2 regions of the Pseudarthrobacter sp. S6 genome follow, and region 2 is predicted to be linked to the other one. Evidence: riboswitches for the same ligand, from Rfam matches in the RefSeq annotation. Region 2 holds a riboswitch; the other holds the start of a gene.
The links. A riboswitch is a leader RNA that binds a small molecule or an ion and turns the genes downstream of it on or off. The one in region 2 is predicted to bind thiamine pyrophosphate.

Region 1 (7,100 bases), 1.4 Mb from region 2:
CCGCGAGAGCGGCACGGGCGGCCTGGACGATTTCCGCCATGGCGAAGCCCAGCTGGCGGAGACCCTCGTGGCTGGTAGCCGAGATCTCGAAGACCCGGTAGCCGCGTGACTCGAGTTCCGGGCGGACAAATTCAGCCATGTCCTTGCCGTCCGGAAGGTCTACCTTGTTCAAGGCGACCAGGCGCGGGCGGTGGTTCAGCGGAACCACTTCGCCGTCGGCACCCGCGAAGCTCATGTCTACGGAGTACTTTTCCAGCTCGGCCTCGATGATGGCGAGATCCGCCAACGGGTCACGGTCCGATTCAAGCGTGCCGCAGTCCAGTACGTGTACCAAGGCGGCGCAGCGCTCCACGTGGCGCAGGAAGTGGTGGCCAAGACCCTTGCCTTCGCTGGCGCCCTCGATGAGGCCCGGGACGTCGGCAATGGTGAAGCGGACGTCACCGGACTGGACAACACCCAGGTTCGGGATCAGGGTGGTAAAGGGGTAATCAGCGATCTTGGGCCGCGCGGCAGACATGGCCGCGATCAGGCTTGATTTGCCGGCAGAGGGGAAACCCACCAGTGCGATGTCCGCGATGGACTTCAGTTCCAGGACTATGTCACGGGTGTCACCCTCGATGCCCAGCAGGGCGAAGCCTGGGGCACGGCGCTTCTGCGAGGACAGTGAGGCATTGCCAAGGCCGCCCAGACCACCGGCAGCCGCCACGTATTCGGCGCCTTCGCCGACGAGGTCCGCCAGGACGGTGCCGTCCTTGGCCTTGACCACGGTGCCGTCCGGTACGGGCAAGATGAGGGTTTCCCCGCTCTTGCCGCCGCGCCAATCACCCATGCCGGGGCCACCGTTGGTGGCGTGGCGGTGCGGGGCGTGGTGGTAGTCCAGCAGCGTGGTGGTCTGGTGATCAACGCGCAGGATGACGTCACCGCCATCGCCGCCGTTGCCGCCGTCGGGACCGCCCAGGGGCTTGAACTTCTCCCGGTGAACAGAGACACAGCCGTGGCCGCCGGTACCGCCGGATACGTGCAGTACTACCCGGTCTACAAAGCTCGCCACGTGGATCTCCTCAGTGCTGTTTCCGGACGCCCAAGGGCGCCAAGATGATTGTAATGCGGTTAAAAGAATAGTGGAGCGGACCAAATGGCCCGCTCCACCGTTTCAGAACTATTTGTTACTCTGCAGCTGCAGCAGCAACGATGTTGACAACGCGGCGACCGCGGCGTGTGCCGAACTGGACGGCTCCCGGTGCCAGTGCGAACAGTGTGTCGTCGCCGCCACGGCCAACGCCAGCGCCCGGGTGGAAGTGGGTGCCACGCTGGCGGACAATGATCTCGCCTGCGGAAACTACCTGACCACCGAAGCGCTTGACGCCGAGGTACTGGGCGTTGGAGTCACGACCGTTGCGAGTGGAACTCGCGCCTTTTTTATGTGCCATTTGAAATGCCTGCCTTTAAATTCTGGGGAATCTGCTGAAGAACCTGAACAGTAACGAAGAGTTACTTGATACCCGTGATCTTGACCTTGGTCAATTCCTGACGGTGACCCTGGCGCTTCTTGTAACCGGTCTTGTTCTTGAACTTCTGGATGACGATCTTCGGACCACGGAGGTCTTCGAGGATCTCAGCCGTAACCGTTACCTTGGCCAGGTCCGCAGCAGCAGAGGTGACTTTGTCACCGTCTACCAGGAGCAGTGCGGGCAACTCAAAAGTGCTGCCGGCTCCACCGGGGACGCGGTTCAGGGTAACGAAGTCTCCAACGGAAACCTTCTCTTGGCGGCCGCCTGCGCGGACAATCGCGTACACCACTTGGGAACTCACTTCTCTCGACGTTTATTACTAAATTTGCGTGCTGAACCCGATTCAATAATCGGCCGGGTTCTCGCTGTGCCTCAACGCCGTGGGGTCGTAACCCAAGTGTTGGCGTAAGCACCGAAGATCTAGAATACGCTAATTTTGCCTTCGGCCGCAAATGAGGCTGGTTACGGTCGGTTGTCTGTGCTAGGACCCATAAGCAGGTACTGCACTGACAATCCGAAACCGTGCCTGACTATCGTACAGGCCACGCGGGCCCTTGACTGTCAGGAATGAATTCGCGGCGCGTCGAAGAATTCCACTTCGAACCGGCACGACTGCCTGAACGCCACGAGCATCGCCGCACGTTCATCCGCGGAAGCGCTCCGGCCGGCCTCGTCAGCCAAGGCGATGGCGTCGCGGGTGGCCTGCGCGAAGTCCTCGTCAGCGTAGGCCCGCAGCCAGTCGGCATAGGGGTGTTCCTTCGGTGCACCGGCGGCCAGGAACTCCGCGTGGAGGGTCTGTCCCACCTCGGCGTACAACCAGAAGCACGGCAGCACCGCAGCGACGAGGACCGCGTAGCTGCCGGAGGCCGAGGCTGCCAGCAGGTGGTCCACGTAGGACTTGGTGACTGGGCCAAGGGCGGAGTCCACCGTCCTGGTGCTCAGCCACGTGCGGTGCAGCTCGGATTCGACCTCAAGGCATTGCCGGGCAGACTTTGCCCAGAACGTCTGCGCGGCTTCCGTGGGCGCCAGCGCACTGGCCCGGGCCAGGACCCGCGAATAGCCGTTCAGGTAGATGGCGTCCTGCGCAAGGTAGTAGCCGAACTCTTCCTCAGCCAACGTGCCGCCCGCCAGGTCGCGGATGAAATCCAGCCCGTAGATGGCCGCAAGATCCGGCGCCGACGCCCGCTGGAGCGTCTGGGCGAATTCGCCGGCTGCCGGAACCTGTTTCATGTGGTGGAAGTGGTTGATGGGGCCGTGGCCACCGCCCACCTCCAGCTGATCAGCGGCCTGCAGTGCGCCGACCAGCCAAGGCTTCACTTGCCGTAGCGCGGATTCCCAGTTCCCCAGCCTGGCCTGGGCCGTAGCCATAGCCGACGACAACGAGCAGCCGGTGCCGTGGCTGTTGCGGGTTGGGATCCTGTCACCGCTCACTTCCACTACCTCCTGGGCGAGCAGCCCGGCGGCGTTGACCAGGGCATCCGGGCACGCACCGCCGTCGAGATGGCCGCCCTTGACCAGGACCGTGGCACCGGCCGCGGCGGACAACCGCTGCCCCTGTCCGAGCGCATCAGGCCAGTCCCGCGCCTGCGGCTCCCCCACCAGGATGGCCAATTCGGCCAGGTTGGGGGTGATCAGGTCAGCGAGCGGGAGCAGCTCCCGCAGAGCTGCCTCGGCAGACTCCTGCAGCAGCCGGTCACCGCTCGTGGCCACCATCACCGGATCGAGAACGACGACGGCGGGACGCGCCTTTTCCAGCCAGTCCCGGACCACGCCAATCACCGCAGCATCGCCGAGCATGCCGATCTTGACCGCATCGATGGTGATGTCGTCGCTGATGGCGTCCAGCTGCTGGCCCAGGAAGGATGCCGGCGGCACGTGAACCGCCTGCACCCCCTGGGTGTTCTGGACTGTCAGTGCAGTGATGGCCGCCATGCCGTAGCCGCCAAGAGCCGCAATGCTTTTGAGGTCGGCCTGGACGCCCGCGCCGCCTGACGGGTCCGATCCGGCAATGGACAGCACCCGCGGGACGTCACGCAGCACCTGGACGTTGCCAGACCGGCCTGGCGCAGGCCGGACCTCACCCTGGTTTGCTGAGATATCCGGCAGAACCGCCGCGGGCGTTGCAGGAGGAAGGACAGAACTTGAAGCCAAAGGAGACATCCCTTCGCCGGTGCTAGCCGGACAGGTTCAACGGGTGTGGATCTCAGCCGGCTCTCTGCGCGGCACCCCGTGTCAGTCACCAGCCTAGCGTCCCTCGGGATTTAACGCAGGACGCCCGGACGCAGCCTGTGATTCACAGACACGTCCGGGCGCCGTTGTAGAGGCTTGCCCTGCTGCTTCGTTAGAGCTCCGAGGCCGGAACCCCAACACCGAGGATGATAGGCGCGTTGATGGCCGCAGGCTTCTCAGCCACCTTGACGGACTCCGGGGCCTTGGCGGCGTGGGAGTGTCCAGCGGCAGCCGCCGGACCGGCTTCGTGATGCTCCACAGACGTGGCGTTGGCTGCGCCCTGGGCACGGCTGGCGCTCCGGTTCCGCCGGGGACGGCGGGCGAGGGGCGCCTCGGTGTGGTCGGAGTAATCCTCCTCCGCCACTGCCGGCTGGTGCTGACGGGCAGGTTCGCCCGGTTGGCTTGCAGCTGCCTGGACTGCGGACGGCTCGTTTTCCACGACAGGGGCTGGCTCGCCAAGGTGGGCGAAGGCCTCCGCGAGGCGGTCAAGCGTCAGGGCCGGTGCGTGCGGCTGGTCCTCGTGATGGGCCACGAACGGCAGCACCACCTGCTCGCCGCCGAACGTCAGCACAGCGGCCGGACGGCCATTGGAGTCCATCTCGGGCCGCGAAGCCGGCACTGGTGCAGCCGGAGCTTGTCCCGCCGCAGCTGATGCGCGAGCCACTTCGTCGTCGTGCACGTGCGCAGCGTGGGCTGCGGCCGCAATGTTCGCAAGCGCGGCCCGCGTGGCCTCGGCCTTGGCGTGGCGCTCGGCGTCACTGGGTTCCGGGTGGACCGTGTGGATCTGCACCGGCGCTGCCGGTGCCGTTTCCAGTTGCTGGCCGCCACGTCCGCGGCGGCGCTTCCGGTCAGTGCGGCCACCCGGCTGGCTGTCCGAGCGCTGGCTGTCCGGGCGCTGGCTGTCGGTGCGCATGGTGTCAGCGCGCATGCTGTCACCATGCTGATCGTTGATGCGCGGTTCCTGCCGGCTGTCCACCCGCTGCACGTGGTGCACATGGTGCTCAGCGGCTACGGTATTGGCGCGGCGGTGCTCTACGGGGTCGTCGTGGGTGACGATTCCGCGGCCTGCACAGGATTCGCACTGCTCCCCGAAGACTTCCAGGAGTCCGGTACCCATGCGCTTTCGCGTCATCTGCACGAGGCCCAGCGACGTCACTTCTGCAACCTGGTGCTTGGTCCGGTCACGGCCCAGGCACTCCACCATGCGGCGAAGAACCAGGTCCCGGTTGGATTCCAGGACCATGTCTATGAAGTCGATGACGATGATGCCGCCGATGTCCCGTAGCCGGAGCTGCCGGACCACTTCTTCAGCTGCCTCGAGGTTGTTCTTGGTGACGGTTTCTTCGAGGTTGCCACCGCTGCCGGTGAACTTGCCGGTGTTGACGTCCACTACGGTCATGGCTTCGGTGCGGTCAATGACCAGCGAGCCGCCCGAAGGCAGGAAGACCTTACGTTCCAGGGCCTTGTGGATCTGCTCGTCGATCCGCCACGCGGCGAAGATATCCTGGTCCTTGGTCCACTTTTCCAGGCGGCCCACGAGGTCCGGGGCAACGTACGTGACGTAGGCCTCGATGGTGTCCCAGGCCTCTTCACCCGAGACAATAAGCTTGGAGAAGTCCTCGTTGAAGACGTCACGGACCACCTTGATGGTGAGGTCCGGTTCGCCGTAGAGGAGCTCGGGCGCGAGGATCTTGGTCGACGTGGACTGGCTTTCGATGCCCTCCCACTGCGCGCGCAGCCTGTTGATGTCGTGCGTGAGCTCCTCTTCCGAGGCGCCTTCGGCAGCGGTGCGAACAATTACCCCGGCGTGCTCGGGGAGGCGGTCCTTGAGGATGCGCTTGAGCCGGTTGCGCTCGACGTCGGGCAGTTTGCGGGAGATGCCGGTCATGGAGCCGCCGGGCACGTAGACGAGGTAGCGGCCGGGCAGCGAGATCTGGCTGGTCAGGCGTGCACCCTTGTGGCCCACGGGATCCTTGGTGACCTGGACCAGGACGGTGTCGCCGGACTTGAGCGCGTTTTCGATCCGGCGCTGCTTGCCTTCGAGGTTAACGGCTTCCCAGTTCACTTCACCGGCATAAAGGACGGCGTTGCGGCCGCGTCCGATGTCAACAAACGCCGCTTCCATGGACGGCAGCACATTCTGCACCTTGCCGAGGTAGACGTTGCCGATCAGGGAGTCCTGCTGGGTCTTGGAGACAAAGTGCTCGGCCAGCACACCGTCTTCGAGGACGCCGATCTGGATTCTGTCGTCGCGCTGGCGGACAATCATCTGCCGGTCCACTGATTCGCGGCGGGCCAGGAACTCGGCCTCGGTGATGACGGTGCGGCGGCGGCCGGTATCACGGGATTCGCGGCGGCGCTGCTTCTTGGCTTCGAGGCGGGTGGAACCCTTGACGGATGTGACGCGGTTGTTGACCGGCGCTTCCGTGGCTGCACGCGGCGCACGGACGCGGGTCACCGTGTTGGGCGGGTCGTCGCCTTCTCCGCCGGTCAGTTCCAGATCCTGGTCGCCACGGCGGCGACGGCGACGGCGACGGGAGGTCACGCCTTCGTCGGCCTGCCCGGCGGATTCCTCATCAGCTTCTTCGGCTGCGCCGTCTTCACCTTCGTTGTCACTGTCAGCATCACTTTCGCCGGTACGGCTGCGTCCCCGCCGGCCACGGCTGCGGCGCCTGCGGCGGCCGCTGGCGTCGTCCGTTTCACCGTCTTCGGCCTCGTCCTCTTCCGGCTCTTCAGCCACGGCGGCAGCCGGTGCCGGACGGACCGCGCTGCTGAGGTCAGGGGCTTGGAAAAGCACCGACGTGGTTGACGCCGGCTCAAGGAACAGTGAACTGAACGGGCCGGCAGACTCGGCAGCACCCGGTTCTCCAGCCTGCGCGGCGGCAGCGTCGACGGCGGCCGCCTTGACGGGCGCGGCGGCGGCGGTTGCTGCGGGCGCGGCAGCTTCCGCAGCTGCGGCTCCCGCTGCGTCCGGGGCCGGAATTACTGCTGCTTCGGCGGCTGCCTGCTCCGCGGGAGCTGTCAGGTCTACGGCCGTGGGGGCGACGTCGGGGGCCGACGTTTTGCGCGTGGCAACGCGGCGTCGGCGGACGGGCTTGGTCTCCGTTGCAGCCTCTGGGGCTGCAACCTCCGAGGCTGCGGCTTCGGCGGCGGGTTCGACCACAGCAGGCTCTACGCCCGTCTCGGCAACAACGGCGTCAGCTGTCTCCAGAACCTCAGCAGCGAACGCCGGCAACGGTTCGGCGGTGTCCACCTTCTTACGTGCGCGGGTCCGGCGAACCGGCACCTTGGGCTCCGGCGCGGCGTCCGTCGCAGGCTCAGCCTCGACGGCGTCAGTTACGGGCCCTTCCTCCGCAGCCT
Region 2 (7,100 bases):
CGGCATCATTTACCGCACGTGGGTCCTGGCCCGCCAGGATGAGATCCAGGACGACGTCGAGGACCTCCGCGTCGCCGAGACGCCCCGCTTCGATGCCGAGGATGATGCCCCTATCCCAGCCGAAACGTCCGAGTTTCCCCTGACCATGCTCGGCAGCGACGGGGGCGCCGTCTCAGACCACCCCCCGACGGCGGAGCGCCCGGAAGCGTCCGGCGGTTCCGTCACGGTCGGGGCCAAGGAGATTCCTGCCGCGGATGCCGCCGCTGAAGAGCAACCCGGCTCGCAGAACGTAACCCCTGGTCCCGAAGGAGGTGTGAAGTGAACATCGCAAGCTTTGCCCCGCTCGCCGTCGTTCTTCCCATCCTCGGTGCTGCCCTGGCCTTCCTCCTGATCCGGCACTCCCGCGCCCAGCGCGCGGTGAGCATCGGGGTGCTGTCCCTGACGCTCGTGCTGGAGTGCCTGCTGCTGGGCTCCGTGTGGGACGGCGGAACCGCCGCCGTGAACATCGGTGGCTGGCTACCGCCGTGGGGCATCACGATGGTGGTGGACCAGTTCTCGTCCCTCATGCTCGTGGTGTCGTCGGCCATCAGCCTCGCCGTGCTGGTCTATGCCACCGGGCAGGGCATGGCCGACGGCGACCACGACGCGCCGGTGTCGATCTTCCACCCCACCTACCTGATCCTCGTAGCCGGGGTCTCCAACGCGTTCCTGTCCGGTGACCTGTTCAACCTGTACGTCGGTTTCGAGATCCTGCTGACGGCAAGCTATGTGCTGATGACGTTGGGCGGAACCGGCCCGCGCATCCGCGCCGGTGTCACGTACGTGGTGGTCTCCGTGGTGTCCTCGGTGCTGTTCCTGATCTCCATCGCCATGGTCTACGGCGCCACCGGAACCGTGAACATGGCCGACCTCGCCATTAAGCTCGCGGACCTGGACGGGGGAACCCGGACCCTGCTGCACGTGATGCTCCTGGTGGCCTTCGGCATCAAAGCGGCCGTGTTCCCGCTCTCCTTCTGGCTGCCTGACTCCTACCCCACGGCGCCCGCGCCGGTCACCGCGGTATTCGCCGGCCTGCTGACCAAAGTCGGGGTCTACGCGATGGTGCGCACGGAGACCCTCCTCTTCCCGGGGGACAGCCTGAACACTCCGCTGATGGTGGCGGCGCTGCTGACCATGGTGGTGGGAATCCTTGGCGCCTTGGCGCAAAGCGACATCAAACGTCTGTTGTCTTTCACCCTGGTGAGTCACATCGGATACATGGTGTTTGGGCTGGCTATGTCCTCGGTGGCCGGGCTTGGCGCCGCCGTGTTCTACGTGGCCCACCACATCACCATTCAGACCAGCCTTTTCATGGTCACGGGCCTGATCGAACGCCGTGGCGGCAGCTCTTCCGTGGACAGGTTGGCAGGCCTGGCCAAGCTGTCACCCATGCTGGCCCTGCTGTTCTTTATCCCCGCCATGAACCTGGCCGGGATCCCGCCGTTCTCCGGGTTCATGGGGAAGGTGGGGCTCATCCAGGCGGGCATCGAACTGGGCACGCCGCTGGCCTACGCCCTGGTGATCGGCGGCGTGGTCACCAGCCTCCTGACCCTGCTGGCTGTCGCACGGGTCTGGAACCGCGCGTTCTGGCGCAAGCCCTCGGACGCCGAGCACCCGGACCCCGTCTTGCTGGCCGCGCCCGAGGATTCGGACACCGGCAGCCGGGCCGGCCGCAAGAACGTCACGCTGCTGCCCCGGACCATGGTGGGTTCAACGCTGGGCCTGGTGGCGCTGGGCGTGTCACTGACGGTCTTCGCCGGCCCGTTGTTCACCGTCTCGGACCAGGCCGCCCACGAAATGCTGGACAGATCCGCCTACATTCAGGCCGTTCTGGGCGAGGACACGCAGGTTCCCCCGATGGCCCTGAAAGACGGAGGAGGCAAATGAGCCGCCGGCGGATTTCCCTGCGCCAGGAACTGCCCCTGCTGGTATGGCTGGTGATCGTCTGGGGCGCCCTGTGGCAGGACCTCAGCCCCGGCAACCTGCTGTTCGGCGCGTTGCTGGCCGTGCTCGTGGCCCGGATGTTCTACCTGCCGCCGGTAGAAGTCAGCGGCCGCTTCAACATTCTTCACGCCGTGCCATTTGCCCTGCGTTTCCTGGGCAGGGTGGCGGCAGCGAGCGTTGAGGTCATGTACTTGGCGGCTGTCCGCGGCCCCCGGGTCATCAGCTCCGTCGTCGCAGTGCCGTTGCGGAGCCACCAGGACCTCATGGTCACCGCCACCGGGCATGTGATCTCCCTGATCCCGGGCTCCCTGGTGGTGGAAGTGGACCGGTCAACGTCCACCTTGTACCTCCACGGGCTCAACGTCAGCAGCCCGGAAGAGGTCGCGAACCTGCGCAGGGAAGTCCGCTCGATCGAGGCGGACCTGATCAGGATCATGGGTTCCCGCGAAGAACTCGAAGCAATCCGGCAGGAGGCCGCAGCATGATGCAGACCGTTCTGGCTGTTACGGCAGTCATTCTTTCGCTGGCAGCGGCGGGAGCCATCATCAGGATCTCCCGCGGCCCGTCGCTGCTGGACAGGGTGCTGGCCTCCGACGTCCTGCTTGCGATCCTCGGCGCGGCCCTGTGTATCGATATGGCCGTCAACCGGCACCTGAACAACCTGATGCTGCTGGTGGCGCTGTCCATTGTCGGCTTCATCGGGTCAGTGACAGTTGCGCGCTTTGTGGCCGACCGTCGGGAGCAAGCCAATGAATCCTGAGGCCGGCGTGGTTGATAACGTCATCGATACCGTGTCGGCGGTGTTCCTGCTGGTGGGTGCCCTCATGTCCCTCGCCGCCGCCGTCGGACTGCTCCGCTTTCCGGACCTGCTCAGCCGCATGCACGCGGCCACCAAGCCCCAGGTGCTGGGGCTGTTCCTGCTCCTTGCGGCCATCGGCCTGCAGATGCGCACCTGGTGGGTGTGGCCCGCGCTGCTCGTGGCCTGGATTTTCCAGCTGCTGACCGTGCCGGTTTCTGCCCACATGGTGGGCCGCGCCGGGTACCGCACCAAGCACCTGCACCGCGAGCTGCTCAGCTCCGATGAACTCGACGCCGTGGTTCAGAAGGCGGCACAATCCGCCCGGGATGACTCCTCCCGGGATGAAGCGGACGACGGCGGCCGGCGGGGCTGAGCCTCATTCGTCGATGCTAGTGTTCCGCCCCGCGCGCGAGTTTTTGTCCAGATAACACGGCGTCAGTGCCGGTTGGAGGCCTTTAGCTGGACAAAAACTCATGGGTTGGTGGTGCGCTTAGACGATGTCCTGGGACTTGGCGAAGCGGGTAATGGCCCGCTGTGTGCCGCGGTTGGCCAGCACCTGGATGATGGTGCTGACCGAGGCCGAAATAAGCGCGAACGTCAGCGCCGAGCGGAGGCTCGTGGGGGTGTCTTCATCCTTGCCGGTGGGAGGCTTCCGGCCCGTGGACTTTTCCCACACGGTATTGACCATCTTGGTGCCGACGAATCCGGCGCCGAGGCTGATTGCAGTGCCGAGCAGCTTGATGAACAGGTTCATTCGTTGAACTCCTTGTGAGCGGATCCGGGACTGCCTTTAGCCTAACCCGGCCGCATCGACTCCAGAATCTCCCGCAGGGCCTCCACCACGAGATCATGGTCCTGCTGTTGGGGCAGGCCCGAGACCGTCACCGTGGCTACGGCACCCACGCCGGTGACGTAGACCGGGAAGCAGCCGCCGTGGGCCGCGTAGACGGTTTCGTCGTACCAGCCGTGGTCCTCGATCCGGCCGCCGTGCAGCCGGCCGCGGAGGCCCACCAGCAACGACGGGATCTCATACCTGGCGGCGGTGCGCTGCTTCGCCCGGATCCAGTGCTCGTTGTCGGGGGTGGCCCCGTCCAGGGCAACATGGAAAAGGACCTGGTCACCCTTCGTGATGTCGATCGCGATAGGCAGCTGGCGCGATTTGCCGAGCTCCACCAGCAGCAGCCCCAGGTTGAGGGAATCATCCCTGGTGAAATGGGGAAACTGCAGCTCGCTGACCTCGCCCTCGATGCGGGCGATCAGGGCCTCCAGCAGCCCCGCCGGCTGGGGCACCGTCGCATCGGGATTGAACGCAGTCACAGTCGGGTTGTTGGCAGTCATGGCCCACAATCTACCCCGCCCGCGGTGTAAACTGGAGCACGCCCATCAGGGCAGATTTATTACGACAGGGGAGCGCCGCCGTCGGACATCACTGGCATTGCCAGGGACCCGCAGGCCGGCGCTGAGAGTGCGGACAGCCGCAGACCCTCGAACCTGATCCGGTTAGTACCGGCGCAAGGGAGTCGAGTTCTCGAAGGGTCCGGCAACGGCGGCAGCGCCGCTTACCGGGGCACTTTCCCCTCCTGTTCCTCAGGAGGACAATATGACAACTGCAGCATTCAAAAAGACCGGCAATACCTGGCGTGTTGTGGACATCGTGGTGGCGGCGCTCATCGCCATCACCGGCGGCGTGATCTTCTGGGCGTGGTCCCAAGCCGCCGGCATCGTTTCCGCACCGATGAATGCCGTTTACCCCCCGCTGACCGGCCTGATCGCCGGCGGCTGGATGATCCCGGCAGTGCTGGGCATGCTCATCATCCGCAAACCCGGCGCGGCGCTCTTCTGCGAAACTGTGGCCGCCACCGGCGAACTCATCATGGGCTCGCAGTACGGCGCCACGGTGCTGATCTCCGGACTCCTCCAGGGCCTGGGCGCCGAACTGGTGTTCTTCCTGCTGGTGTACGGCAACTTCCGGTTCAAATCCTCCCTGCACCAGAAATACAACCTCATCGCCGCTCTGCTTGCCGGTGCCGGGGCGGGGCTGTTCTGCGGCCTCAACGACTCGTTTCTGCCGTGGGGCTGGAATATCGCCTACGAGCCGGGCGACAAGCTCGCCTACATCGTGTTCTGCACCATCTCCGGCGCGGTGATTGCGGGCGCGCTGTCCTGGATCGCCACGCGCGGCCTGGCCAAGACCGGTGTGCTGAGCTCGTTCGCGTCCCGGAAGGCAGCGTCGGAGCCCGTCTTCAACTGATGACCGCTTCCGACGCCGTCGCTTCCGGAGTGCGCCCCGCCACGGTATCCGCCCGTGGCTGGGGCTGGCGGCATGCCGGCCGTTCCGCCCCCGCCGTCCATGGGCTCGACCTCGACATCGCTCCCGGCGAGCGGGTGCTGCTGCTGGGCCCGTCGGGCGCGGGCAAGTCAACGCTGCTGCACGCGCTCGCGGGGGTGCTGGGGGATGAAGGAGACGACGCCGACGAAACCGGTTCGCTGCTGATCGACGGGGTGGTTCCCCGCGGGCAGCGCGGCCGCTCAGGCCTGATGCAGCAAGACCCCGAAACGCAGGTAGTTCTGTCGCGCCTGGGTGACGACGTCGCCTTCGGCGCCGAGAACCTCGCCGTTCCACGGGACGAGATCTGGCGGCGCGTCCATGAAGCGCTCGACGACGTCGGGCTGCGAAGTACCGGGGCCGGCGCTGTTTTGAACGCCAATGGCACTGGTGTGGACGCCGACGGCGGGCCAGGTGCCGCCGGGCTCCCGCTGGACCACCCGACGTCGGCTCTGTCCGGCGGACAGAAACAGCGTCTGGCGCTGGCCGGGATCCTCGCGATGCGGCCCGGGCTGATCCTGCTGGATGAGCCCACCGCGAACCTGGATCCCGCCGGCGTGCTGGAAGTCCGGGACGCTGTGGGCCGCTGCCTGGACAAAACCGGCGCCACACTCGTTGTGGTGGAACACCGCGTGTCCGTCTGGAAGGACCTGGTTGACCGGATTGTGGTGCTCCAGCCGGGCTCCGCTGCGGGCTCCGCAGGAAGTTTGGCCGCTACATCCGCTGTCCTCCTGGACGGGCCGCCGGATCAGGTGCTCGCGGACGCACGGGACATGCTGATCGGTGCGGGCGTCTGGGTGCCGGGGTATGTTCCGGCAACCCGGAGCCGCGCGTCCGCAGGCTCCGGTGAGCTGCTGCTGGCCGCCGCGGACCTGGCAGTCTCCCGTGAGCGTCCGCGGCGCCGCGGCTTCCGGACCATCCCACCGGTGCCGGTGCAGCAGGGCATCACAGCCCAGGTCCGTTCCGGCCACGCACTCACCATCACGGGGCCCAACGGCGCCGGGAAGTCAACGTTTGCGCTGACGCTCGCCGGATTGCTGGCGCCGGTGGCCGGGAAGGTGGCTGCCGCCGTCGAGCTTTCCGCGGGCGCCGGGATCGATCCGTTCAAATGGAAAGCCCACCAACTGATTTCCCGCATCGGAACCGTGTTCCAGGAGCCCGAGCACCAGTTCGTTACCGGCCGGGTGCTGGACGAACTGATGTTCGGTCCGCGGCATCTGGGCCATGGCGAGGAGCGGGTCGAAGAGCTGCTGGAACGGCTGCGCCTGACGCACCTGGTGGAAGCCAATCCGTACACACTGTCCGGCGGCGAAAAGCGGCGCCTGTCGGTGGCCACCGTCCTGGCGGCCCACCCGCGTGTGCTGGTGCTGGACGAGCCGACGTTCGGCCAGGACGCCAACACCTGGGCCGAGCTCGCATCGTTCCTTTCCGAACTGCTGGACGCCGGGACCTCCGTAGTTTCCGTGACCCACGACCAGGAATTCAGCGCCGTCCTGGGCGGGGCCGAACTGCGGCTTGGCCCGGCCTCACGCGGCGGCGCCCGCCAGGAAGCGGGTGCGGCATGAGGGATGCCCTGACTCTCCGCGGCAACCAGGCACCGCTGACGCGCGCCAACCCGTTGGCCAAGTTCGCCGTCGTTTTCCTCATCACGCTGGTGCTGGCGCTCTCCATCGACTGGGTGTCCGCCTCGGTGGCGATTGCGGCGGAACTGGCGCTCTTCCCGCTGGCGGGCCTTAGCCTGCGCCTGTTGTGGCAGCGCGGCTGGCCGCTCATTATCGCGGCAGCCCTGGGCGGCTGGAGCACAGCGATCGTCGCGGCCGATAGCGGCGCTGTACTGCTCGACGTCGGGATCTGGTCCATCAGCGAAGGTTCCCTGCAGCTGGGAATCGGTTTTATGCTCCGCGGCCTCGCGATTGCCCTCCCGGCGATCCTGCTCATGACCTGCACGGACCCCACCGATCTCGCCGACGCGCTGGCCCAGAGAGCCCGGTT

Region 1: linked by a shared signal. The riboswitch ahead of thiD (bifunctional hydroxymethylpyrimidine kinase/phosphomethylpyrimidine kinase) and the one ahead of ACQCS0_RS19330 (ECF transporter S component) in region 2 are both predicted to bind thiamine pyrophosphate.

What each region holds. Positions count from the first base shown of each region.
Region 1 is NZ_CP189581.1:2,665,785-2,672,884, forward strand. Features, by position in the region: gene obgE (GTPase ObgE) at 1-1,051, opposite strand, end outside; gene rpmA (50S ribosomal protein L27) at 1,167-1,430, opposite strand; gene rplU (50S ribosomal protein L21) at 1,492-1,800, opposite strand; gene thiD (bifunctional hydroxymethylpyrimidine kinase/phosphomethylpyrimidine kinase) at 2,073-3,671, opposite strand; TPP riboswitch at 3,654-3,751, opposite strand; gene ACQCS0_RS12765 (Rne/Rng family ribonuclease) at 3,853-7,100, opposite strand, start outside.
Region 2 is NZ_CP189581.1:4,024,297-4,031,396, reverse strand. Features, by position in the region: gene ACQCS0_RS19365 (Na(+)/H(+) antiporter subunit C) at 1-322, shown strand, start outside; gene ACQCS0_RS19360 (Na+/H+ antiporter subunit D) at 319-1,926, shown strand; gene ACQCS0_RS19355 (Na+/H+ antiporter subunit E) at 1,923-2,468, shown strand; gene ACQCS0_RS19350 (monovalent cation/H+ antiporter complex subunit F) at 2,465-2,743, shown strand; gene mnhG (monovalent cation/H(+) antiporter subunit G) at 2,733-3,155, shown strand; gene ACQCS0_RS19340 (DUF4235 domain-containing protein) at 3,273-3,536, opposite strand; gene ACQCS0_RS19335 (heme-degrading domain-containing protein) at 3,578-4,120, opposite strand; TPP riboswitch at 4,177-4,318, shown strand; gene ACQCS0_RS19330 (ECF transporter S component) at 4,383-5,033, shown strand; gene ACQCS0_RS19325 (ABC transporter ATP-binding protein) at 5,033-6,673, shown strand; gene ACQCS0_RS19320 (energy-coupling factor transporter transmembrane component T) at 6,670-7,100, shown strand, end outside.